One region of the Kosakonia radicincitans DSM 16656 genome, then DNA from elsewhere that is predicted to be linked to it. Evidence: predicted binding sites of a transcription regulator. Region 1 holds the regulator's gene; the other holds the start of a gene.

The links. Region 1 encodes LexA, which represses DNA repair genes until DNA is damaged. Its sites were predicted from a motif close to TNCTGTATGTACATACAGNA; they were not measured.
Region 2: the regulator LexA is predicted to act here: its motif matches at 4,785-4,804, upstream of rmuC (DNA recombination protein RmuC).

What each region holds. Positions count from the first base shown of each region.
Region 1 covers NZ_CP018016.1:5,436,608-5,448,747, forward strand. The annotation lists gene alr (alanine racemase) at 1-709, opposite strand, end outside; gene dnaB (replicative DNA helicase) at 852-2,258, opposite strand; gene Y71_RS26135 (quinone oxidoreductase) at 2,318-3,301, shown strand; gene pspG (envelope stress response protein PspG) at 3,491-3,733, opposite strand; gene dusA (tRNA dihydrouridine(20/20a) synthase DusA) at 3,867-4,886, opposite strand; gene ycaC (isochorismate family cysteine hydrolase YcaC) at 5,122-5,745, shown strand; gene Y71_RS26155 (conjugal transfer protein TraF) at 5,786-7,102, opposite strand; gene zur (zinc uptake transcriptional repressor Zur) at 7,385-7,900, shown strand; gene Y71_RS26165 (CsbD family protein) at 8,005-8,214, opposite strand; gene dinF (MATE family efflux transporter DinF) at 8,379-9,713, opposite strand; gene lexA (transcriptional repressor LexA) at 9,791-10,405, opposite strand; gene Y71_RS26180 (diacylglycerol kinase) at 10,514-10,882, opposite strand; gene plsB (glycerol-3-phosphate 1-O-acyltransferase PlsB) at 11,015-12,140, shown strand, end outside.
Region 2 covers NZ_CP018016.1:5,547,362-5,559,501, forward strand. The annotation lists gene tatA (Sec-independent protein translocase subunit TatA) at 1-95, opposite strand, end outside; gene ubiB (ubiquinone biosynthesis regulatory protein kinase UbiB) at 212-1,852, opposite strand; gene ubiJ (ubiquinone biosynthesis protein UbiJ) at 1,849-2,454, opposite strand; gene ubiE (bifunctional demethylmenaquinone methyltransferase/2-methoxy-6-polyprenyl-1,4-benzoquinol methylase UbiE) at 2,466-3,221, opposite strand; gene rmuC (DNA recombination protein RmuC) at 3,288-4,745, opposite strand; gene udp (uridine phosphorylase) at 4,899-5,660, opposite strand; gene Y71_RS26675 (dienelactone hydrolase family protein) at 5,921-6,727, shown strand; gene Y71_RS26680 (fimbria/pilus periplasmic chaperone) at 7,309-8,055, shown strand; gene Y71_RS26685 (fimbria/pilus outer membrane usher protein) at 8,285-10,867, shown strand; gene afaD (AfaD family invasin) at 10,879-11,322, shown strand; gene Y71_RS26695 (hypothetical protein) at 11,461-11,967, shown strand; gene Y71_RS26700 (hypothetical protein) at 12,116-12,140, shown strand, end outside.

The DNA.
Region 1 (12,140 bases):
GCGTCATCACCGGCTGAAAGCCGAAATCCGCGCCCCACGGTCTGTTCTCCAGCGGCGAAACGCCATAGAGAATGATGCCGGGGCGCACAGCGTCAAAGTGCGACTGCGGCCACAGCAAGGTGCCGCCAGAAGCGGCTATCGAACGCAGGCCCGGTTTGCCTTCAGTAAAAGTGGTGAAAATATCCAGCTGGCGTTCTGTTACGCCGCACTCCGGCTCATCGGCGCGGGCAAAGTGGCTGGCAAAATTCACTGGTTGACGTACATTTTTGCAGCCGGAAAGACGCGCGTAAAACGCCTCAGCTTCATGAGGATGCACGCCAAGACGGTGCATGCCGGTATCCAGTTTCATCCACACCGTTACCGGCGCGGGCAGCGTGGCCGTTTCCAGCTCATCCAGTTGCCAGGGGCTATGGATCACCGTTTCAAGCTGGTGCTCTGCCAGTACGGGCAGATCGCTGGCGGCGAAAAAACCTTCCAGCAACAGAATCGGTTGTGTGATTCTCCCTGCGCGCAGTTGCAGGGCTTCTTCGAGACGGGCAACGCCAAAAGCGTCGGCATCGGGGAGCGTTCGCGCGGTCTCCACGAGACCGTGTCCATAGGCGTTCGCTTTCACGACTGCAACCAGTCGGCTGGCAGGAGCCAGCTCGCGCAGACGTTGCAGATTGTGTCGCAGAGCGCGGCGGTTAACTACTACGGTTGCCGCTTGCATGTTTTTCCTCAAAAAACAATTTTCTGCATCATTCGTGTTGCAGGAAGGCGACAAACCCGGGAATCCCCGGGGCTTAGTAAACTAAGTGACCGGGGTGGGCGGGCGCCGTCAACGCACCTGCGGCGCGAAGGATGACGAAAATTTATTCATCGTCGTATTGTGGCCCTGCATAATTATCAAAACGTGACCACTGCCCGTTAAAGGTCAGACGTACCGTACCGATCGGCCCGTTACGCTGCTTACCAATAATGATTTCTGCAATGCCTTTTAAATCGCTGTTTTCGTGATAAACCTCGTCACGATAGATAAACATGATTAAGTCGGCGTCCTGCTCGATAGAACCGGATTCACGCAGGTCGGAGTTGACCGGGCGTTTATCGGCGCGCTGCTCCAGGGAACGGTTAAGCTGCGACAGCGCCACCACCGGCACCTGCAACTCTTTTGCCAGCGCTTTCAGCGAGCGGGAGATTTCGGCTATCTCCAGCGTACGGTTGTCGGAAAGCGACGGTACACGCATCAACTGAAGGTAGTCGATCATAATCAGGCCAATCCCGCCGTGCTCGCGGGCAATACGCCGCGCGCGCGAACGCACTTCTGTCGGCGTCAGGCCGGAGGAGTCATCAATGTAGATATTGCGTTTTTCCAGCAGGATCCCCATGGTGCCGGAGATGCGCGCCCAGTCTTCATCGTCAAGCTGGCCGGTACGGATGCGCGTCTGGTCCACGCGCGACAGCGACGCCAGAGAACGCATCATAATCTGTTCTGATGGCATCTCAAGACTGAAGATAAGAACCGGTTTATCCTGCAACATTGCCGCATTTTCGACGAGATTCATGGCAAATGTTGTTTTACCCATCGACGGACGGGCAGCAACAATAATCAGATCTGACGGCTGCAAACCTGCCGTCTTTTTATTGAGATCTTCATAGCCGGTGTTCACGCCCGTGACACCATCATGCGGCTGCTGGAAAAGCTGTTCGATGCGCGAGACAGTTGCCTCAAGCACATCGGCGATATTTTTCGGACCTTCGTCTTTATTGGCGCGGCTTTCGGCGATCTTAAACACCCGCGATTCCGCCAGATCGAGCAGATCTTCGCTGGTGCGCCCCTGCGGATCGAAACCGGCGTTAGCGATTTCATTGGCTACCGCGATCATCTCGCGAACCACGGCACGTTCACGCACGATATCGGCATAAGCGCTGATATTCGCCGCACTTGGCGTGTTTTTTGATAACTCAGCCAGATAGGCAAAGCCGCCGACAATATCCAGTTGCCCTTGCAGTTCCAGCGATTCAGCCAGGGTGATCAGGTCGATAGGTTTCCCCATCTCCTGCAAGCGATGCATCTCGGTAAAAATATGACGGTGCGGACGGGTATAAAAGTCTTCGGCCACGACGCGCTCGGCGACGTCGTCCCAGCGCTCATTATCCAGCATTAAACCGCCCAACACCGACTGCTCCGCTTCGATGGAATGTGGAGGCACTTTCATTCCCTCGACCTGTCTGTCAGGGGTTTCAGTCTGTTTGTTGAAGGGTTTATTTCCTGCCATAGTGAATGGAGCTATCCGGGTTATGAATGGTTCGAAAGATTATCACATCAGGAGGAAGCATGGCGACACGAATAGAATTTCACAAGCATGGCGGCCCCGACGTGCTCAGCGCGGTGGAATTTACCCCCGCCGCTCCGGCAGAAAACGAGGTGCAGGTGGAAAATAAAGCCGTTGGCATCAACTACATCGACACCTACATTCGCAGCGGCTTATACCCGCCTCCCGCGCTGCCAAGCGGGCTGGGAACCGAAGCCGCTGGCGTGGTGAGTAAAGTCGGCAGTAACGTCACGCATATTAAGGTCGGCGATCGCGTGGTATATGCGCAATCCGGGCTTGGCGCGTACAGTTCGGTGCATAACGTTCTGGCAGACAAAGTGGCCGTCCTGCCAAACGCCATCTCCTTTGAACAAGCCGCCGCCTCGTTCCTGAAGGGGCTGACGGTGTTCTATCTGCTGCGCAAAACCTACGACATCAAACCCAATGAGATCTTTTTATTCCACGCAGCGGCGGGCGGCGTCGGGCTGATTGCCTGCCAGTGGGCGAAAGCGCTGGGCGCGAAGCTTATCGGCACCGTAGGTTCGGCGCAAAAAGCGCAGCGTGCATTACAGGCCGGCGCCTGGCAGGTGATCAACTACAGCGAAGAGAATGTGGTTGAACGCGTTAAGGCGCTGACCGACGGTAAAAAGGTCAGCGTGGTGTATGACTCGGTGGGTAAAGATACCTGGGAAATTTCCCTCGACTGCCTGCATCGCCGTGGGCTGATGGTCAGTTTTGGCAACTCCTCCGGGCCAGTTACTGGCGTGAACCTGGGCATTCTCAACCAGAAGGGCTCTCTTTATGCCACCCGCCCTTCCCTGAACGGCTATATCACCACCCGCGAAGAGTTACAGGAAGCCAGCAATGAGCTGTTCTCGCTGATCGCCAGCGGGGTAATTAAAGTGGATGTGGCCGACAACCAGAAGTTCGCGCTGAAGGATGCGCAACGGGCGCATGAAGCGCTGGAGAGCCGGGCCACGCAAGGCTCAAGCCTGCTGATCCCGTGAGATAAGTCTCAGAAAGAATTAGGGCTTCCCGCAGGAAGCCCTTTCTTTTTTTAGTTCGGCTGCATTGTAGGGTACAGCGCGATGAATTCGTTAACGCCGCGATAGTGACAGATTTGATATCTAAATCCTATTCGGTTCTAAGCAATGCTGCTGGAAATGTCTCAGGGTTGTGACGAACCACTCAATACTTTAGTAACGCCAGCGGTTATTGCGTTGATAACGTGGAACCTTCGGCTCTTTGATAGTACGAATCACCCAGACTACCGCCACGGCCAGCAGCAGCCAGGGCAACAGTTTGATCATCAAAGCAAAAAGTCCGCCCAAAAACATCACTGCGGCGGCAACCAGCAGCGCGGCGATAATGCCGAGCAGTGAAACGCCGGTCACCAGCAACATGACAAAAAAGCCAATAATAAACAGTAGTTCCAGCATGATCTTCTCCAGAGAATCGGTAATGCCTTTTACATTACAAGAAGCATGCCAAAAATAACCTTTTGATTTTAAAATAAAAAACCCTGCAACGCAGTGCAGGGCTTAGTGAATTTGACCATCTTTTAGTGAAATTTTAACGCTTCGATGCCACCAGGTTTAGCGCGTGCTCCACTACCGCGATATCAGCGCCTGCTTTGTGCGCATTTTCGCTCAGATAACGACGCCACTGACGCGCGCCCGGCACGCCCTGGAATAACCCGAGCATATGACGCGTGATATGACCAAGATAAGCGCCCTGGCTCAGTTCGCGTTCAATGTAGGGATACATTGCGCGAACCACGGCGACAGGATCGGCATCCACAACATCGGCACCGTAAATCTCCCGATCGACAGCGGCCAGAATTCCCGGATTCTGATAGGCTTCGCGCCCGACCATGACCCCATCCATATGCTGCAAATGGGCTTTGGCCTCTTCCAGCGATTTTATACCGCCATTGATCGCCATCTTCAGGTGCGGGAAATCGCGTTTAAGTTGATAGACGCGCGGGTAATCCAGCGGCGGGATCTCGCGGTTCTCTTTTGGACTCAGACCAGAGAGCCAGGCTTTACGGGCATGAATGGTGAAGCTTTCACACTCGCCTTTACCAGCAACGGTACCAATAAAATCGCAGAGGAATTCGTAGCTATCCTGATCGTCGATGCCAATACGGGTTTTCACCGTCACCGGAATAGAAACCACGTCGCGCATCGCTTTCACGCAGTCCGCCACCAGTTGCGCTTCGCCCATCAGGCAGGCGCCAAAACGCCCGTTCTGTACGCGATCGGACGGACAACCGACGTTAAGGTTGATCTCATCGTAACCGCGCGCTTGCGCAAGCTTCGCACAGTGCGCAAGCTGTGCCGGATCGCTGCCGCCCAGTTGCAGCGCCACCGGGTGCTCTTCCTCGCTGTACGCCAGATAATCACCTTTGCCATGAATAATGGCGCCCGTCGTCACCATTTCGGTATAGAGCAGCGTCTGGCGCGACAGTAAACGCAGGAAGTAGCGGCAATGTCTGTCCGTCCAGTCGAGCATCGGAGCGACGCTGAATCGCCCATACCAGTGATTGTCAGAATTTACAGGCATTACGCTGGTTTGGCTGGCGTTAGTCATTTCAGAATTACCGTGCTTTGATTTCCAGAAAAAGAGGTGCTCTCACCGCTATTCCGCCGGTGAGCGAAAGCAATAGACAATAAGATTTTCTATTGTATCACATTCGCTGTAAGTCACTGGAGAAGGCATTTTTTCACCTTGTTGAGACACGGTTCCCTTTCTATATTTTTTCTAACGCACAAGGAGTCTTAACCCAATAGCAGAAAGCTATTGTCAACTGAAACAGGGAGTTATTATGTCTAAACCGTATGTTCGTCTTGATAAAAATGATGCAGCCGTTCTGTTAGTTGATCATCAAACGGGTTTGTTATCTCTGGTAAGAGATATCGAGCCGGACAAGTTCAAAAATAATGTTCTGGCGTTAAGCGATCTCGCCAAATATTTCAAATTGCCCACGATTTTGACCACGAGTTTTGAAACCGGACCGAATGGCCCGCTGGTACCGGAACTTAAAGCGCAGTTCCCGGATGCGCCTTATATTGCCCGCCCGGGTAACATCAATGCCTGGGATAACGAAGATTTCGTTAAGGCCGTCAAAGCAACCGGCAAGAAGCAGTTGATTATTGCTGGCGTGGTGACGGAAGTGTGCGTTGCTTTCCCGGCGTTATCCGCCATTGAAGAGGGCTATGAAGTGTTTGTTATTACCGACGCTTCAGGAACATTCAATGAAATTACACGTCATTCCGCATGGGATCGTATGTCCCAGGCTGGCGTGCAGTTGATGACATGGTTTGGTGCCGCCTGCGAATTACACCGCGACTGGCGTAATGATATTGAAGGTCTGGCAACGCTGTTTTCCAACCATATTCCTGATTACCGTAATCTGATGACCAGCTACGACAAGCTCACCGGTAAATAAGCGCCAATAAAACCGGAGGCGCAATGCCTCCGGTTACTCATCAGAAAGTCACGCTAAGCTGTGCTCCGGCCCCCCAGGTTTGATCTTCACCCACCAGACCCATCAGATCGATATGCACGCGATTAAACGGCGCAAATCCGACACCGCCGGTAAAGACGTTTTTATCATCCCCTTTGACATCCGCGCGGTAACCGGCACGCACCGCCAGCCAGCTCAACGGGCGAACTTCCGCACCCACGCCGACATACTGGGAATTTTTCTCGCTCTTAAAGCCTTTAGTCTCGGTTAAATCACCGTCGGCGCTCAGTGTCAGCAGGTCGTTATGCCATGCCGCGCCTGCCGTCACGACCGGGCTAATCTGGTAAGTATCTTTATAGCTCACCACATCGCCCGTTCTGCCGTTGCGAATACGAATGTCTTTGGTATCAATGTCACGGGAGATCAGGTTTGTACCGGTCAAACCGACCGTCACATTCTCGCCGAAATCCGCGGCCAGGCCGACATCCACGTTGAAGCCGGTATCATCGGTACGGTAGCGGCTGCTGTTCCAGTCACTACTTTTGTAGTCATAAATCGACGCCGTATAGTTGTAGACCCAGGTTTTCTGTAATTTTGGCGTCACGCCAACGGATAACGGTACGCCGCCGACATCAAACTGGCGAGCCATCGCAATGCCGTAATCCGAGACGATAGCCGCGCGGCCTGAAGCGGTTGAGTTGAGGTTTTTGGTGATTTCTTCGCTGCCATTCGGCGATATCACCGCATTCAGCGCTTCACCGGCGGCGACGGCGGTGCTGTTCTCAATACTGCGCAGGTAGTCAATGTCCTGCTGATCGATTGACGACGTGACGCGCGCATGGGCATAAGCTTTCGTCACAAATGCCACGGAAAGGACATCATTGGGGATACTTACCGCGATACCGGCGGCGGCTTTGGCCTGCGCTGTTTTCCCTCTCAGAAACTCCAGCTCATTCGCCAAATCGCCCGCGGCGCTCTGAAATTGCCTTACCGTACCGAGCGGATTAGCAATAATTTCCGCAGCGGTGAGGTTATCGACCACATCTTTGTAGCCATCGATTTTGTCATTGATATCGTCGATCTCGTCGCGCAGATTATCTTTGTCGCTAATTTGCGCCTGTACGCTCGGCAGGATGACGGTAATATCATCATCGGGTTTTGCTTTTGCTAACAGTGCCGGGTTGATTAATGGCCCGCTGCCATAATTCGCAGATGCAACGCCCGTTCCCCCCATTGCATCATTACGTGCTTCTGCCCAGGTATTGGCTGCCCCTGCCTGATTTGCCACAAAAAAGGAGACAGCGATCGCGACCAGCGAAAGTTTACGTTTTTTTTCCACAGTATGCGTCTCGTAGCCAGATGAGTTTTAAGCCTGTAAGTATTCGCACAAACAGGAATGCACTATTGCTGTGAATAACGTAAGAAAATGAAGCTAAATTGCCGGAATACCCGTAAGTACCCGGAGATTATTGTTTTAAGTGATGACCATCACTATTTATAGATGACGGAATCCATTTCGGGAAGCGATCCAGAGAAATGGAGATTGCTGGCCACGATCTCGGCGTTTTCGACAGGACATGGTAAAGTGTATGGCTTGTATTTCCCCAACCGGAGAGCGCCTATGGATAAGACCACTTCGCAAGAGATGTTAGCGCAGGCTGAAAAGCTGTGCGTGCAGCGCAACGTGCGCCTGACTCCCCAGCGTCTTGAAGTGTTGAGATTACTCAGCCTGCAACAAAGTGCCATCAGCGCGTACGATCTGCTCGATCTGCTGCGTGAAAGCGAACCGCAGGCCAAGCCGCCGACGGTGTATCGCGCTCTTGATTTCCTGCTGGAACAAGGGTTCGTACATAAAGTCGAATCAACAAACAGCTACGTGCTGTGCCACCTTTTTGACCAGCCGACGCACACATCCGCGATGTTTATCTGCGATCGCTGTGGTTCGGTAAAAGAAGAGCAGGCGGAAGGCGTGGAAGATATTATGCATGCGCTGGCGGCAAAGATGGGCTTTGCTCTGCGACATAATGTCATTGAAGCTCACGGCTTATGTGCAGACTGTGTCGAAGTGGAGTCCTGCCGTCATCACGACCATTGCCACCACGACCACACCGTGCAGGTGAAGAAAAAGCCACGTTAATCTTTTGAGCGGGACGATAGATAAAACAGCTGGAGGGGTGGTACATCCTTGTACCTTCGGGCAGGGTAGCCTTAGAGGGTTAGCACAATGAGGAGATGTGCAGGCTACCAGCGGTAGTCGTTACGCGTTTCCCAATCTGTAACTTCTTTCTCCGCCTGGTCTTTGGCATAACCGTAACGCTCCTGGATTTTACCTACCAGCTGGTCACGTTTACCTTCGATGATGGTCATATCATCATCGGTCAGTTTGCCCCATTTTTCTTTAACAGTGCCTTTGAACTGTTTCCAGTTACCGCCGACTTCGTCTTTATTCATCGTTGACTCCTTATCGTTCGGTTAAATATGTATTCGTTCTGCTGAACGTACTGATTATTGTAGTTAAGGATTCCGGCAATCGATTTTTATTCGGAATCTTTAACCGTCGAGATGATTAAAAACAGCATAAGCGAGACGAGGGAACAGGCAAAAGCCTGGCAATATCAGGAAGGATTCGCGTCGGAAAACCAGCTGCCATTACGCCAGTGGCGACGCCACAGCCAGGCAAGCGTAAGCCCGCGCAGGGCGAGAAAGACGGTCAGCGATAGCCATAAACCGTGATTCCCCAACACCGGAACCGTCAGCAGCGTGACAGCAAACCCGGCAGCGGCAATCGCCATACTGTTACGCATCTCCGCTGCGCGCGTGGCGCCAACAAACATGCCATCCAGCAAGTAACACCACACGCCCACCAGCGGCAGAATCACTTGCCAGAATAGGTAATGCCCGGCGAGCGTCTGCAAGGCAGGAAGCGAAGTCAGCAAGGCAATAATGTTGTCGCCTGCCAGCGCATAAATCGCCGCAAAGAACAGCGCCACCAGCCCGGCCTGGCGGCACGCCGCTCGCCAGACTTCCATCAATTGACTGCCGTCGCGCGCGCCGTAGGCCTGCCCGGAATGCGCTTCGACCGCGTAGGCAAAACCATCCAGCGCATACGCTGTAAAGGTGAGAAACATCATCAGCACCGCGTTAGCGGCGACTGTCTCGCCACCAAGACGCGCGCCCAGTACGGTGATTGAGCCAAAGCAGAGCTGCAAGAGCAGCGAGCGCAGCATGATATCGCGGTTAAGCGCTAATAAGCGCCGCATACCGCCGCGCCAGGCATTTTTCAGCGCTGGCAGGGTGATGCCGCGCATCACCAACACGCGGTGCACCATCAGCAGACCGATGGCGAAAGTCGCATACTCAGCCACAACGGTGGCGAGCGCTGCCCCCTGCACATTCATGTGCAGACCCATCACCAGCCACAGGTCGAGAACAATGTTGAGGAGGTTCCCTACCACCAGCAGGATCACCGGAGCACGGGCATACTGCACGCCCAGCAACCAGCCGAGTAATACCAGATTTCCCAACGACGCTGGCGCACTCAGCCAGCGGATATTAAGAAAGCGCCGCGCTTGTTCCAGCACGGCTTCGCTCCCACCGGTGATGTGCAGCGCTAGATCGATGAGCGGCGTACGCAGCAACATAATTCCCCCGCCAGCCAACAGCGCCAGTAGCAGCGGTTGTACCAGCGCGCGCGCCAGCGCAGGTGCGTTTTTCGCGCCAAACGCCTGTGCCGTAAGACCGGTTGTGCTCATCCGCAAAAACAGCAGCAGCATAAACAAAAAGCTGGTAGCCGTTGCGCCAATCGCCACGCCGCCGAGGTAAACAGGGCTATCCAGGTGCCCGACCACGGCGGTATCCACCAGTCCCAGTAACGGAACAGTGATATTGGAGAAGATCATGGGCAGCGCAAGCCGCCACAGTGCTCTGTCAGATGCATTCAGCAACGGCATGGCAGTGTCGAATCAATGGGGGAAAAGTGTATTACGCAGCGCCACGGTATTCTGTGTCGCTGCGAAAAGAACAGGCGTTAGAGCCATGTACCATTACGGATGACGCCAACCGCCAGCCCTTCAATGGTGAAGTTTTGATCGCGCAGATCGACGACGATCGGGGAAAACTCGCTGTTTTCCGGCAGCAGTTCGACGGTGTTACCCTGTTTTTTCAGACGTTTCACGGTAACTTCATCATCAATACGTGCGACGACCACCTGGCCGTTACGCACGTCCTGCGTTTTATGCACTGCGAGCAGGTCGCCGTCCATAATACCGATGTCTTTCATCGACATACCGCTGACGCGCAGCAGGAAATCCGCGTGAGGCTTGAAGAGATCGGGATCGACCTGATAGTGACCCTCGATATGCTGTTGCGCCAGCAGCGGTTCACCCGCAGCAACGCGGCCAATCAGCGGTAAACCGATATCCTCTTCTTCTTCCAGCAGCAGACGCAAACCACGCGATGCGCCGGAGACGATTTCGATAACCCCTTTGCGCGCAAGCGCTTTCAGGTGTTCTTCAGCCGCATTTGGGGAACGGAACCCCAATTGCTGTGCGATTTCCGCACGCGTTGGTGGCATACCGGTTTGGGTGATGCGATCGCGGATGAGATCGAACACCTCTTGCTGCCTGGCCGTTAATGCTTTCATCCCGCCCCCTGGGTGTATATACAGTTATGCTGTGAGTATATACAGTCAAAGGCGATTTTGGAACCAAATTTAAGCAAAAAACCAGGGAGTTATTGATTTCTGGAAGCGTTATCGAAAATGCGACCAAAGAAGCGAGATCCAGGTAAACAGCGCCAGCAGGATCGACATCAGCACTGCCGCCGATCCCATATCCTTCGCCCGACCGGAAAGTTCGTGAAATTCAGAACCAATTCGGTCTACGACAGCTTCAATTGCACTATTTAGGATTTCAACAATCATTACTAGCGACACCGAGCTAATCAGCAATACCCGTGTGACCGTGTCAATGTCCAGCCAGCAAGCAATAATGATAGCTAAAACAACGGCTACCAGCTCCTGACGGAAGGCGGCTTCATTGATCCATGCAGCGCGAACGCCCTTCCATGAGTAACCTGCTGCTTTAATGATTCGGGTAATTCCGGTGGTATTATTGGCCATGAAAAGAACCTTTTTATGTAATAAACGTCAATGTCTACATCAGCGTACTGAGGTACAACAGAAATTACGTGCGCTTTCTGATATTCTTGCGGCGCAATGGCACTATTATTAACCAGAGGCTTTTCATCTTTTATGTCCGGTTGGCCACGAATTTACTACAAATTACTGAATTTACCATTAAGTGTACTGGTAAAAAGTAAATCGATACCTGCAGAACCTGCACAGGAACTGGGTCTCGATACTTCACGTCCTATTATGTACGTGCTGCCTTATAACTCTAAGGCAGATTTGATGACGTTGCGTGCTCAGTGTCTGGCGCACGAACTGCCCGATCCCCTGGAACCCCTGGAAATCGACGGCGTATTACTGCCGCGTTTCGTGTTTATTCATGGCGGGCCGCGCGTGTTTACCTATTACACGCCAAAAGAAGAGTCCATCAAACTGTTCCACGACTACCTGGATTTACACCGCAGCCATCCGGATCTGGATGTGCAAATGGTGCCGGTATCGGTGATGTTTGGCCGCTCTCCGGGGCGTGAAAAAGGCGAGATTAATCCGCCGCTGCGCATGCTGAACGGCATCCAGAAATTCTTCGCGATCTCCTGGCTTGGCCGCGATAGCTTTGTGCGCTTCTCGCCGCCCGTCTCCCTGCGCCGCATGGCGACCGAGCACGGCACCGATAAAATTATCGCGCAGAAACTGGCGCGTGTGGCGCGTATGCATTTCGCGCGACAGCGTCTGGCCGCCGTTGGGCCGCGTCTGCCGGCGCGTCAGGATCTGTTCAATAAGCTGCTCTCTTCTAAAGCGATTGCCCGTGCGGTCGAAGACGAAGCGCGCAGCAAAAAAATCTCTCACGACAAAGCGCAGCAAAACGCTATCGCGCTGATGGAAGAGATTGCCGCCAACTTCTCGTACGAAATGATCCGTCTGACCGACCGTATCCTCGGCTTTACCTGGAACCGTCTCTATCAGGGGATCAACGTGCACAACGCCGAACGCGTGCGCCAGCTTGCGCACGACGGCCATGAGATTGTCTATGTGCCCTGCCATCGCAGCCATATGGACTATCTGCTGCTCTCATATGTGCTCTATCACCAGGGGCTGGTGCCGCCGCACATTGCCGCAGGCATCAACCTGAACTTCTGGCCCGCCGGGCCGATTTTCCGCCGCCTGGGCGCCTTCTTTATTCGCCGTACCTTTAAAGGCAACAAACTCTACTCCACTGTGTTCCGCGAATATCTGGGCGAACTGTTCAGCC
Region 2 (12,140 bases), 110 kb from region 1:
AGATCGGAACCAATCGAACCGAGTTTTTTCGTTCCGAACAGCAGCACGACGATAACGACAATAATCAACAACTGCCAAATGCTGATACCACCCATACATAATCCTCTGTAACAGATGATGTTAAAAACAGGCCTCAGTATACACATTATCCATTACGCTGCCTCTTTGTTGGCAGCTTCTGTGCTTCAGGCCCCCGATATGCACCAATGGCTTAGCGCGTCTTGTACCAACCTGCCAGCCAGACAACAACACCGCCAGCGACAACCCACAAGGGAGCAAGCCCCCAGTCGGGCCGATTGATCAACAGTAGCGTCCCACTAAGCAACAATGTTGCACCAATACCAAACAGATAACGGGATTGCCCCTGACGTACATGGTTAACCTGTAGTTCGCTGGCAATCTTATCAACGCTCTGCTGCAAATGTTTACCTTGCTGCAAACCGTTGTAGATCAGTTCAGGAAGCTCCGGCATTTTCTCTATCCAGAACGGTCCTTTCTCTTTTAACGCCCGGACCAGCGCAGGAATACCCACCTGATCTTTGATCCACGTTTCGAGAAAAGGTTTCGCCGTTTTCCACAAATCGAGTTGCGGATAGAGCTGACGACCGACACCTTCAATGTAGAGCAAGGTTTTTTGCAGCAGCACCAGTTGCGGCTGCACTTCCATATTGAAGCGACGAGCGGTGTTAAAGAGATTAAGCAGCACGTGGCCAAAGGAGATTTCCGCCAGCGGCTTCTCAAATATCGGCTCGCACACCGTACGAATGGCGAATTCAAACTCTTCGACATTGGTGTCCGGCGGCACCCAGCCGGAGTCGACATGCAGTTCCGCCACTTTGCGGTAATCGCGGTTGAAGAAGGCGATAAAGTTCTCCGCCAGGTAGCGTTTGTCCTCTTTGTTGAGCGAACCCACAATGCCGCAATCGATGCCGATATACTGGGGGTCTTCCGGATGATCGTAGCTGACAAAAATATTGCCAGGATGCATGTCGGCATGGAAAAAACTGTCGCGAAAAACCTGGGTGAAGAAGACCTGCACGCCACGCTCAGCCAGCAATTTCAGGTTGGTGCCGTTCTTTTCCAGCGCCACAACATCCGAGACCGGAATACCGTAAATGCGCTCCATTACCAGCATATTCTGGCTACAGTAGTCGGAGTAGATTTCCGGCACGTACAGCATCGGGCTGTTTTCGAAATTACGCCGTAACTGGATCGCGTTGGCGGCTTCACGCAACAAATCCAGCTCATCGATCAGCGTTTTTTCATATTCCCGCACGACTTCACGCGGACGTAAACGACGGCCGTCCGGCAGCAGGCGCGGAACCCACGCCGCCAGGCGGTAAATAAGCTTAAGATCGGCTTTGATCACCGGCAGAATATCCGGGCGGATCACCTTGATCACCACCTCTTTGCCACTCTCTTTCAGCCGCGCGGTATGAACCTGAGCAATCGATGCAGACGCCAGCGGTTCAATCTCGAAGTCGTCAAACCAGGTTTCAACAGGCAGATCGCCCATCGCTTTTTCGATCTGTTGTTTGGCAAGATGCCCGTCAAACGGCGCGACACGATCCTGTAGCATTGCCAGTTGATCGGCAATCAGCGGGGGGAAAAGATCGCGGCGGGTAGAGAGCATTTGACCGAATTTGATCCACACCGGTCCCAGTTCCTGCAACGCAAGACGCAGCCGTTCTCCAAGTGCTTTATCCTTGTGCCGGTTAGGCATCCAGAACAGCATCCTGCGCCAGATCCGCAGCGGCAGGGTGATACGCATTCTGGGAATGAGCTCATCAAGCCCGTAACTCAAGAAAGTCTGGATGATGAAATAGAGCCGCCGCAGTTCACCTGGCGTCATTTGCCCTCCAGTTTATCCAGGCGCTGAGCTAATGCTTCCGTCGCACGTTCCACGGCCGCCGTCTCTTCTGCAAACCAGGCCACTTCCAGAGCGCCCGGCGCGACGCGCCACTCTTCGGTTAACACTTCAGCGACGTAGCGTTGTTGGCGCTGAACGCCGTGGCGTAGTATGCGCGCGCCACCGCGCAGGAATTTACTGATCCCCTCGGCGGCAATATCGCCCGTCCAGGGAGCAAGCACCTCAGCGGGATCGAACTCAGCGAGATCGGCAAGCGCCACCAGGTTTTGCACGACCTGAATATCCCCCTGTACTTCCAGCTCGCCGCTGCGGATAAGCGCGGTCAGTTGCTGGCGATCGCGCAGTTTCGGCAACACCCTCAACTGGGTGATAACCGAACAGTCGGCCTCGCCTTCCCATTCGCTCAGGACATCGATCTGCTGTTCGCTGAACACCAGCACAAACGGCGAGGAAAACTCCTGCAAAACAACGCGTAAAACTTTGCCATACAGACGCTGACGCGCTGATATCAGCGCGCTTTCGCGGTAGAGAAAGGTATTCAACGCGCGTTCGATTCCGGCGGCCACCATCGGCTTAAAGGGCATACGCACTCCTGTCAGAATTTGTAGCCACGGTGCAGAGCAACAATACCGGCGGTCAGATTGTAGTAATCAACGTTTTCAAAACCCGCGTCCTGCATCATCGCTTTCAGGGTCTCCTGATCGGGATGCATACGAATGGATTCCGCCAGATAGCGGTAGCTGTCGGCATCGCTTGCCACCAGTTGGCCAATGCGCGGCAGAACATGAAAAGAGTACGCGTCGTACACTTTGCTTAGCGGCTCAATAATCGGTTTGGAAAACTCCAGCACCAGAAGACGCCCGCCCGGTTTCAACACGCGGAACATGGAGCGCAGCGCTTGCTCTTTTTCCGTTACGTTGCGCAAGCCGAAAGAGATGGTAATGCAGTCGAAGGTATTATCCGGGAACGGCAACGCTTCTGCGTTTGCCTGTACATACTCGACGTTACCGATAATGCCGATGTTGCGCAGCTTTTCGCGCCCCATTTTCAGCATTGAGTCGTTGATATCAGCCAGCACAACCTGCCCGGTTTCACCCACCAGACGCGAGAATTTAGCGGTCAGATCGCCAGTGCCGCCAGCCAGATCGAGAACTTTCTGCCCACGGCGTACGCCGCTGCAATCAATGGTAAAACGCTTCCATAAACGGTGAATGCCCATCGACATCAAATCGTTCATAACGTCATATTTTGACGCGACCGAATGGAAAACATGCGCCACCATGTCGGCTTTGTTTTCTTTGGCGACGGTCTGAAAACCAAAGTGTGTTGTCTCTTTTGAATCTTCCGCCATCTTAGTGCCTGCTATTTAAGAATTTGTTTGTGAAGTGTATCAGATTGGACGCAATTGCCCTACGATTCAACCGGCCGATGACGCCTTCTGGTCAGGTTCCTCATCCTGCGTTGCATCGTCTAACTGATTGTCTTCATTATATTCGTTTAACGCTTCCTGCCCTGCTCGCAGGCGAAACTCTTCATCCTGCGCCTGCGCTTCAGCCGTTAATTCTGGATTAATCTCACGCTTGATCTCAACGCCAAGGCCGCGAAATGCCTCCGCCTGTGCAAGCACGTTGCCGCGCCCGGCGGTGAGTTTTTTCATCGCCTGACGGTAATTATCCTGTGCTTTATCCAGGCTCTGGCCGATGGACGACATGTCATCAACGAACAGGCGCATTTTGTCATACAGTCGACTCGCCCTTTCTGCAATCTGCTGTGCGTTGCGACTTTGATGCTCATAGCGCCAAAGGTTGGCGATGGTGCGCAGCGCCACCAGCAGCGTGGTCGGGCTGACCAGCATAATGTTATTCTTCAGCGCTTCCGTTATCAGTTCGGGCTGTCTGTCGAGGGCAATCAGGAATGCCGGTTCCACCGGAATAAACATCAGAACGTAGTCGAGGCTACGCAGGCCGGGAAGCTGCTGATAATCTTTGCGCCCCAGCAGGCGAATATGATTACGTACCGAGGCAATATGCTCCTGCAATGCGCCTTCGCGGGTAAATTCATCCTCGGCGTTGAAGTAGCGCTCGTAGGCTACCAGCGTCATTTTGGCATCAATCACCACATCCTTGCCCTGCGGTAAGCGCACGATCACATCCGGCTGCATACGCGCGCGGCTGTCGTTTTCCAGGCTGACCTGGGTTTCATACTCGTACCCTTCGCGCAGACCGGAGGCTTCCAGCACGCGGGTCAGCACCACTTCGCCCCAGTTGCCCTGCGTTTTATTATCGCCTTTCAATGCGCGCGTCAGGTTGATGGCCTCCTGCGCCATCTGGGCGTTCAACTGTTGCAGATTGCGGATTTCATGCGCCAGCGTATGGCGTTCGCGCGCTTCCTGGCCAAAGCTCTCCTGCACCTGACGGCGAAAACCGTCGAGCTGCTCGCGCAGCGGCGTTAGCAGGCCGTTCAGGCTCTGGCGGTTCTGTTCATCCACCCGCCGGTTGCTCTGCTCAAAAATGCGGTTCGCAAGGTTTTCAAATTGTTCGCTGAGACGCTGCTCGCTACTGTGCATCTGGCGTAGCTTCTCTTCCGCATGCAACTGGGTGGATTCCAGACGGGTGGTGACTTCACGAAGATCGGCTTCCAGCGAGCTGTTAATATGTTGCAGGCTGCGCAGCTCGTTATTGAGCAGTTCGCACTCTTCACGCCAGTGTTCACTCTGAACTAACTGCTGGCGGGCGGCGCTCAGTTCACTAAACACATCACGTTGCTCGGCAAGCAATTCCGCCTGCTGCTGCGCTCCGCGCCAGCTTGCAGCCAGCCAGCCGACCAGTAATCCTGCCAGCGCCAGCGCTGCCATGACGATGATTGAAGTGTCCACCACGCCTCCTCCAGACCTTATCCGTACAAGCGGGAATTGTGCTGTATAAACGTCCAGTTGGGAAGGGCTTTTCCTGCGAGGCGCTACGCAGAAACGGAAAGGGATTTGTCAGGCCCGGTAAATGCAGCATTACCGGGCACCGGGAGAGAGGAATTACAGCAGGCGACGCGCGGCTTCCACCACGATTTTCACGGCGTGGCTTTCGGTCTGTTTCATCGTTTCTGCGTTCGGGATCTCCTGCTGGGTACGATTCACAATCACCCCAGCCACCATCCCGGCGCGCAGCCCCTGGCTTGAACACATGGTCAGCAGCGTCGCGGATTCCATTTCATAATTCATCACACCCATTGATTGCCACTCTTCCATTGAGCCTTTAAAGCTTTTCACCACACGCCCGGAGAATGTGTCATAACGCTCCTGGCCAGGGTAAAAGGTGTCGGAAGATGCCGTTACGCCAATGTGTTTGGTTGCGCCAATCGCATCCGCCGCTGCGACCAGCGCCGTGGTGCAGGCAAAGTCAGCTACCGCCGGGTATTCCATCGGCGCAAAATGCAGGCTGGCGCCATCAAGGCGCACGGAGGCGGTGGTAATCAGTACATCGCCAACATTGATATGCGGCTGAATCGCCCCGGTCGTGCCGACACGCAGAAAAGTGCGGATGCCAAGCTGCGCCAGTTCTTCTACGGCGATAGAGGTTGACGGACCGCCAATACCGGTGGAACACACAATAACTGGTTTGCCATCCAGTTCGGCACGCCAGCTGGTAAATTCGCGGTGAGATGCCAGCTGGACCGGCTTATCCATCAGCGCGGCGATCTTTTCCACACGCTCCGGATCGCCAGGGACGATCGCCAGCGTAGCCCCTTGTAAATCGTTTTTGGTGAGACCGAGATGAAAAACATCAGACCTGGACATAACAGACTCCTCTGTGGTTGGTTTTATCAGGAGAGGCAAAAAGCCACTTTACAGAAGGCGCCTGTCCGTTTTCGTGATTGACGTCACCATGAACGAAAATGTTTGCATATCATTTCCATAAATTAGTGATTCATATCACATTAACATGCTGTATCTCACTACGCAGCAGCAAAGATAGTCGATGAAACGGGGATTTGCGCGCGCGCCAGACCTTCCGTCTATAGTTATTGGAGCGCTAATAAAAGGGTATGGAGAATGCCATGACAACCAACAAACAGCCGGGCTTTGCACCTGCGGCTTCGCCTCACGCTTCCACCATCGTTCACACACCGGAGGACGCCCTAATCGCAGGCGAAACCTCCATTCCAACGCAGGGTGACAATATGCCTGCGTTTCATGCCCGCCCCAAAAATGCCGATGGCCCGTTGCCGATTGTCATTGTGGTACAGGAAATTTTCGGCGTACATGAACATATCCGCGATCTCTGCCGCCGCCTGGCGCTGGAAGGTTATCTCGCCATTGCGCCTGAACTCTACTTCCGCCAGGGCGATCCGAATGATTTCGCCGATATCCAGACGCTACTGAGCGGGCTGGTCAGCAAGGTGCCGGATGCCCAGGTGCTGGCCGATCTCGACCACGTCGCCAGTTGGGCGGCGCGCAATGGCGGCAATGCGCATCAGTTGTTGATCACCGGTTTTTGCTGGGGCGGCCGTATCGCCTGGCTGTATGCGGCGCATAACCCGCAGTTGAAAGCCGCGGTAGCCTGGTACGGTAAGCTGGTGGGAGAGAAATCTCTCAACTCGCCGCGCCACCCGGTAGATGTCGCAACCGATCTGACCGCGCCGGTACTGGGTTTATACGGTGCGCAGGATACCGGCATTCCGCTCGAAAGCGTGGAAACTATGCGCCAGGCGCTGCGGGCAGCCAATGCCACTGCCGAGATTGTGATTTACCCGGAAGCGGGCCATGCCTTTAATGCCGACTACCGCCCGAGTTATCATGAAGAGTCGGCAAAAGATGGCTGGCAACGCATGCTGACATGGTTTGCCCAGTACAGTAAAAAATAATATCCGTGCCGGGGAAATTCCCCGGCCAGCAATATTAAAAATAAAATGCTAATACGAGAATTTCAGGAATTTCTGACCGTATTAACACTGAATGAAGGGAAACTGATTTATATGAAATCTTCGTTTTTCATTAAGAAAAAGTTTGATGGGATCAAGAAAATTCCATTACCCTATCAGAAATAAGAAATTGCTCCCCCGAAAACACTCAACGATAGCATCTTTTAATAGCATGTATTTTAATGTCTTTTATAATTTCAGCATAAAAAAACACCAGCAAAAAAAATGATTTTACATTTTTGTGGCGACCAGACATTGAACCTGGCTGGTTTACCTGTTCTTCTCTTCCATGCAATACTTTAGATACACCTTATTACAGGCAAGCGCCTTTAATAAGATTATGCTTAGCGCATATTAAAAAAGGAATGACTCATATTTTTTGACGGTACTAAATAACTGCACAGACTAGCACCACAGAGTGGTGTTGGACATAACAAAACCCGGGCTAAGTTCCGTAAAAAATGATTTCTTCTGCGCAACTATTTATTAGCGTTTTTTCTTATATTTTCATACAGGGTAGTCACGTGAAAAAAAATATTTCAGCATTGTCACTTTTAGCCGTATCTATTTGCTTTTTCCCTGACATCGCCTCAGCCGCATCCTCCCATTCTGCAACGTCGACCCAAACGTTTTCAGTCCGGCTTGGCGCCTCTCGTTTGATTTATGATCCTGCGTCTAACGGTACAACCCTGACGGTAACCAATCCGCAGGATTACCCCATTCTGATTCAGTCTCAGGCGCTGGAGGAAAACAGGAAGAATAAAGCACCGTTTGTTGTAACGCCCCCGCTGATGCGCCTGGACGGACAGCAGTCCAGCCGATTACGTATTGTGCGCACCGGCGGTAATTTCAGGGCCGACCGTGAAACTTTACAGTGGTTATGTGTTAAGGGAATTCCCCCTAAAGCGGGAGACGAGTGGGCAAAAGAAAAGGCCGATAAAGTATCACTGAACGTTCAACTCACTATAAATAATTGCATCAAACTGCTCATTCGGCCAGGCGCGTTAAAAGGCCATCCTGACGATGCAGAAAATCGCCTGCAATGGCAACAGCACGGTAATAAGTTGACCGCAACGAATAACTCACCGTTTTACATTAATATCAGTACGCTAAAAATTAATGACATTACCGTACAGGATATCAAGTACGTTGCGCCCTTCTCTTCGCGTGATTTCACACTGCCTTCCGCGACAAGAAGTAAAAGGATTGAATGGAAGATCGTGAACGATTACGGCGGTGAAAGCCAGACCTGGCAAACCAACGCAGAATAACCATGTTATTTAATGCGACACGGCGTAGAAGCAAGCGCATTTATTATGCATATGAATATGTGAAATTAATATGCAGGTGCTAATTTATTGATACCACTCTTGCTCTATGACAACGATGCGCGTTTTTATCCTCTTTGATTTTGCGTTTATCGAAGGGCAGAAGATATATTTAGGGCCACATTACTGTTTATAAAACAATAATATTCAACGTTGTTTAACTCACATTTATATGACAGTAAAACAATATTATATTCTGCCATTATTCTCTTTTGGGATAGCTGCCTGCACATGTTCATCAGTGAATGCGGCGGCAGAAAGCTGGTCATTTGATCCCGCACTGTTAGGTGGCGAAGAAGGAAGAAACGTTGATATTTCGGTTTTTAACGAAGGAAGCCAGCTACCTGGAATTTACCCGGTAGACATTTTGCTAAATGGCGACGTGGTGGATTCCAGGGAGATGGTATTCCACCAGGCGCGTGATAAAAGTGGCAAGCGTTTTCTGAAAACCTGCCTGACTGAAGCACTGCTGACACAGTATGGCGTGAAAACAGAACAGTACCCTGGTCTGTTTGCCGCTCGCGCTTCAGAGAAAACAACCGATGACGAAACACAGCAATGTGCGGCGCTGACGGCTATTCCGCAGGCGACAGAAACATTCCAGTTTTATCGGCAGCAATTGTTGCTCAGTGTCCCGCAGGCAGCACTGCGCCCGAAGGTATCAGGTCTCGCGCCACAGGAACTCTGGGATGATGGCATTCCTGCCCTGCGGATGAATTACCGCATAAATACGGCCCGTTCGACGTCATCAGGCAGTGGATCCTCAACGAATAGCACCATATTTGCCCAGCTCGAACCGGGAGCGAATCTCGGTGCCTGGCGTTTGCGGAACCTGACAACCTGGCAGAAAGAGGGCCAATCGCCAGGAAAATGGCAGACAGCCTGGACCTATGCTGAACGCGGATTATATGGCCTGAAAAGCCGTCTGGCATTGGGGGATCGTTATACCCCGGCCGACATCTTTGACAGCATTCCATTTCGGGGAGTGATGCTTGGCTCCGATGAAGCAATGGTTCCCTATAACCAAAGAGAGTTCGCCCCTGTTATTCGGGGGATCGCGCATACGCAGGCCCGGATTGAAGTCAAACGTAGCAGTTATGTGATTTACAGCACCACCGTTGCACCAGGGCCGTTTGCGTTGACAGATCTTCCCTCCGCCGGTGACGGCGGCGACTTACAGGTGACAGTTTTTGAAAACGACGGGCACCAGCAAAGTTTTATTGTGCCCTCGACCACGCCAGCTATCGCGCTGCGTGAAGGTTACTTCAAATACAACCTGATGAGCGGTCGCTATCGCCCGTCAAATGGCGCGGTCAGCGATAGTTATGTTGCTCAGGCGTCACTGATGTATGGGCTGCCATGGGGCATAACGGCCTACGGTGGTTTACAGGGCGCAGCCCATTACAGCGCAGCATCGCTGGGGTTAGGGGTATCACTCAATAGGTTGGGCGCTATTTCGCTGGATGGTATTCAGGAACAGAGAAAGCCGCACAGAAAAGCGCATGCACAAGGCAGCGCCTGGCGCGTGCGCTACAGCAAAAACATTGAAGCGACGAATACTGGATTCACATTTTCCAGCTACCGCTACGCATCGTCGGGATTTCACGGATTGTCGGCAGTGCTGGACAGTGATCGGGCGCATGACGCTGGCGAATACCTGAATCAGAACAATTTGCGCCGTAAAACGCGCTCCAGCCTGACGCTCAGCCAGTCCCTGGGACAGTGGGGTTCAGTGAGCCTGACGGGGGCCAGGGAGAGCTACTGGCAACAGCGCGGGACGCGGGATGAGCTGATGGTCTCCTGGTCCACAAGTTTCCACGATGCCACATGCTCATTGAACTGGACGCAACGCCAGGAGCCGGTTTACCACAGCGGCGCGCAGCCAGCCGGGCGTAAAACGGATCGGGAAGTGAGTTTCTGGATTAGCCTGCCTCTGGATCGCTGGATGGGAAACCACACACGGGCCAGTTATCAGATGGTAAACGGGGATATACGCGGTGCGCAGCATGAGATGGGACTGAATGGCGACAGTTTTGATCGCCGTCTGAGTTGGGATGTACGTGAACGGATGACGCCAGGCAACCCGGCGACTGACCGAAACAGCAGCCTGGTTAATCTGACCTGGCGCGGCGCTTATGGTGAATTGAAAGGCGGCTATCGCTATAGCCCATCCTCCCGACAGATGAATGCGGGCTTGGCTGGCGGCGTAGTGATTCATCGCCATGGGATCACGCTGGGCCAGCCGCTGGGAGAAACCGTGGCGCTGGTGGAAGCGCCGGGCGCAGCAGGCGTATCGGCAGGCGATATCCCCGGAGTGAAAACCGATTTTCGTGGATACACCACGCTGGACTATGTGATGCCCTATCAGGCGAATTTAGTGACGCTCGATCCCAATACCCTACCCGCTGATGTTGAAGTCCCGCAAACGGACACCCGGATAGTCCCCACAGCAGGTGCAGTCATCGCGGCGAAATTCTCAACCCGGACAGGTGCCCGTGCCGTCATCACGCTGACTCAGGCGAATAACCGTCTGGTGCCCTTTGGCGCGTTGGTCACGCTTGCGGGTAATGAGACCAATACCGGAGCAGGCATTACGGGTGATGGTGGAGAGGTTTACATGAGCGGGCTTCCACAAACGGGAAGACTTCTGGTCTCGCTGGGTCATGAACGCTCGTGCATAGCGGACTACCGTCTGCCTGAAGAAAAAAGCTCGGCGGGTATCTATGCCCTTAGCGCAATGTGCCATTCAGCATGAAGGTATCTGAAATGAAAAAGAAAATCGCACTCCCGTTACTGATAGCAACCGCGATCTGTTTACCCGCAGCAGAGGCGCAGGCAGCGGAAACCATACCAGAAGTCACGCTGAACATACGTCCGCCCCAGGACACCAAATTGCGTGATGGCACTGTTATCGGCCGCGGCCGGATGGTTTTTCAGGAGGCACATTCCGGGTATCTGGTCTGGCTGAATGCACAGAAGAGCACTTCGGCACCGGGGCGATATGTCCTGACGGGAAAGCGTGATTCTGCGCACCAATTGCGGATCCGGCTGGCAGGTGAAGGCTGGTCAGGGGAGAACAAGGATCGAGGCGGCATCGTCAGGAGCACTTCCGCGACGCGAGCCAGCTTTCAGATTGTCATCGACGGAAACCAGCAAGCCGTTGCCGATGAGTACGTCATTACGGCCAACGCGCTTGCCATCGTCCCCTGAACAATGAGCACAACGCATTACGCTGGCTTCAGGATCGGAAGCCTGCGCAACAGGTTGTCACCTGTAAAGGTGACGCCACCCACGTCCAGGTATGCGGCGCGGGATCAATTAACGATGATGAAACTAAAGGAATGATTTATGAAAAAGATAATGCTGACCACCTTACTGGCGCTGATGAGCAGCCAGAGTTTTGCCGCGCTGACATCCCACGGTAGCGCCACCACCAGCATGACCCTTAACGCACCAGCAATATGGAGCATCACCAAAGGCGTAGAAGCAGAAGGAATCCTTGGGGCTGGCAACACCTATACCGACGACAGCATTCTGAACCATGCCGCGACCATCATTATTAAAAACGAGTCGACGGCTGCGGGCACGTACTACATTCGCGGACAAGGGGACTCCCTTGAGACTGACGGCACAATTGTGTGGGTCAATGCCAGCGACAGTGCGCAAAAACACGTTGTATCAAATCTTACCACCACGCTCGACAGTACCTGGAGTGCTGCCGACACCGCCTTTAAATCGAACAACCCGCTGGGTGCAGGCGATGAGAAAACGTTCAGTTTTTATGGGCAGGCCGGCGATACATTTGAACCCGGCACTTATAACCTCTCGATCGAGTTGTTAACTGAAACGCCGTAACACCGCTGCGTGAGGTCACGCTGGCATAGAGGGTTAACTGCTCTACCCATTTTTACGGTTTTCCTGAATGAGAAGCCGCACCACAGCTTTTGTGTCTTTGTCGCATCCAAAGTTGTGTAATGACAATGAAATTAAAGGAATGATGATAATGAAAAAAGTAATGCTAACTACTT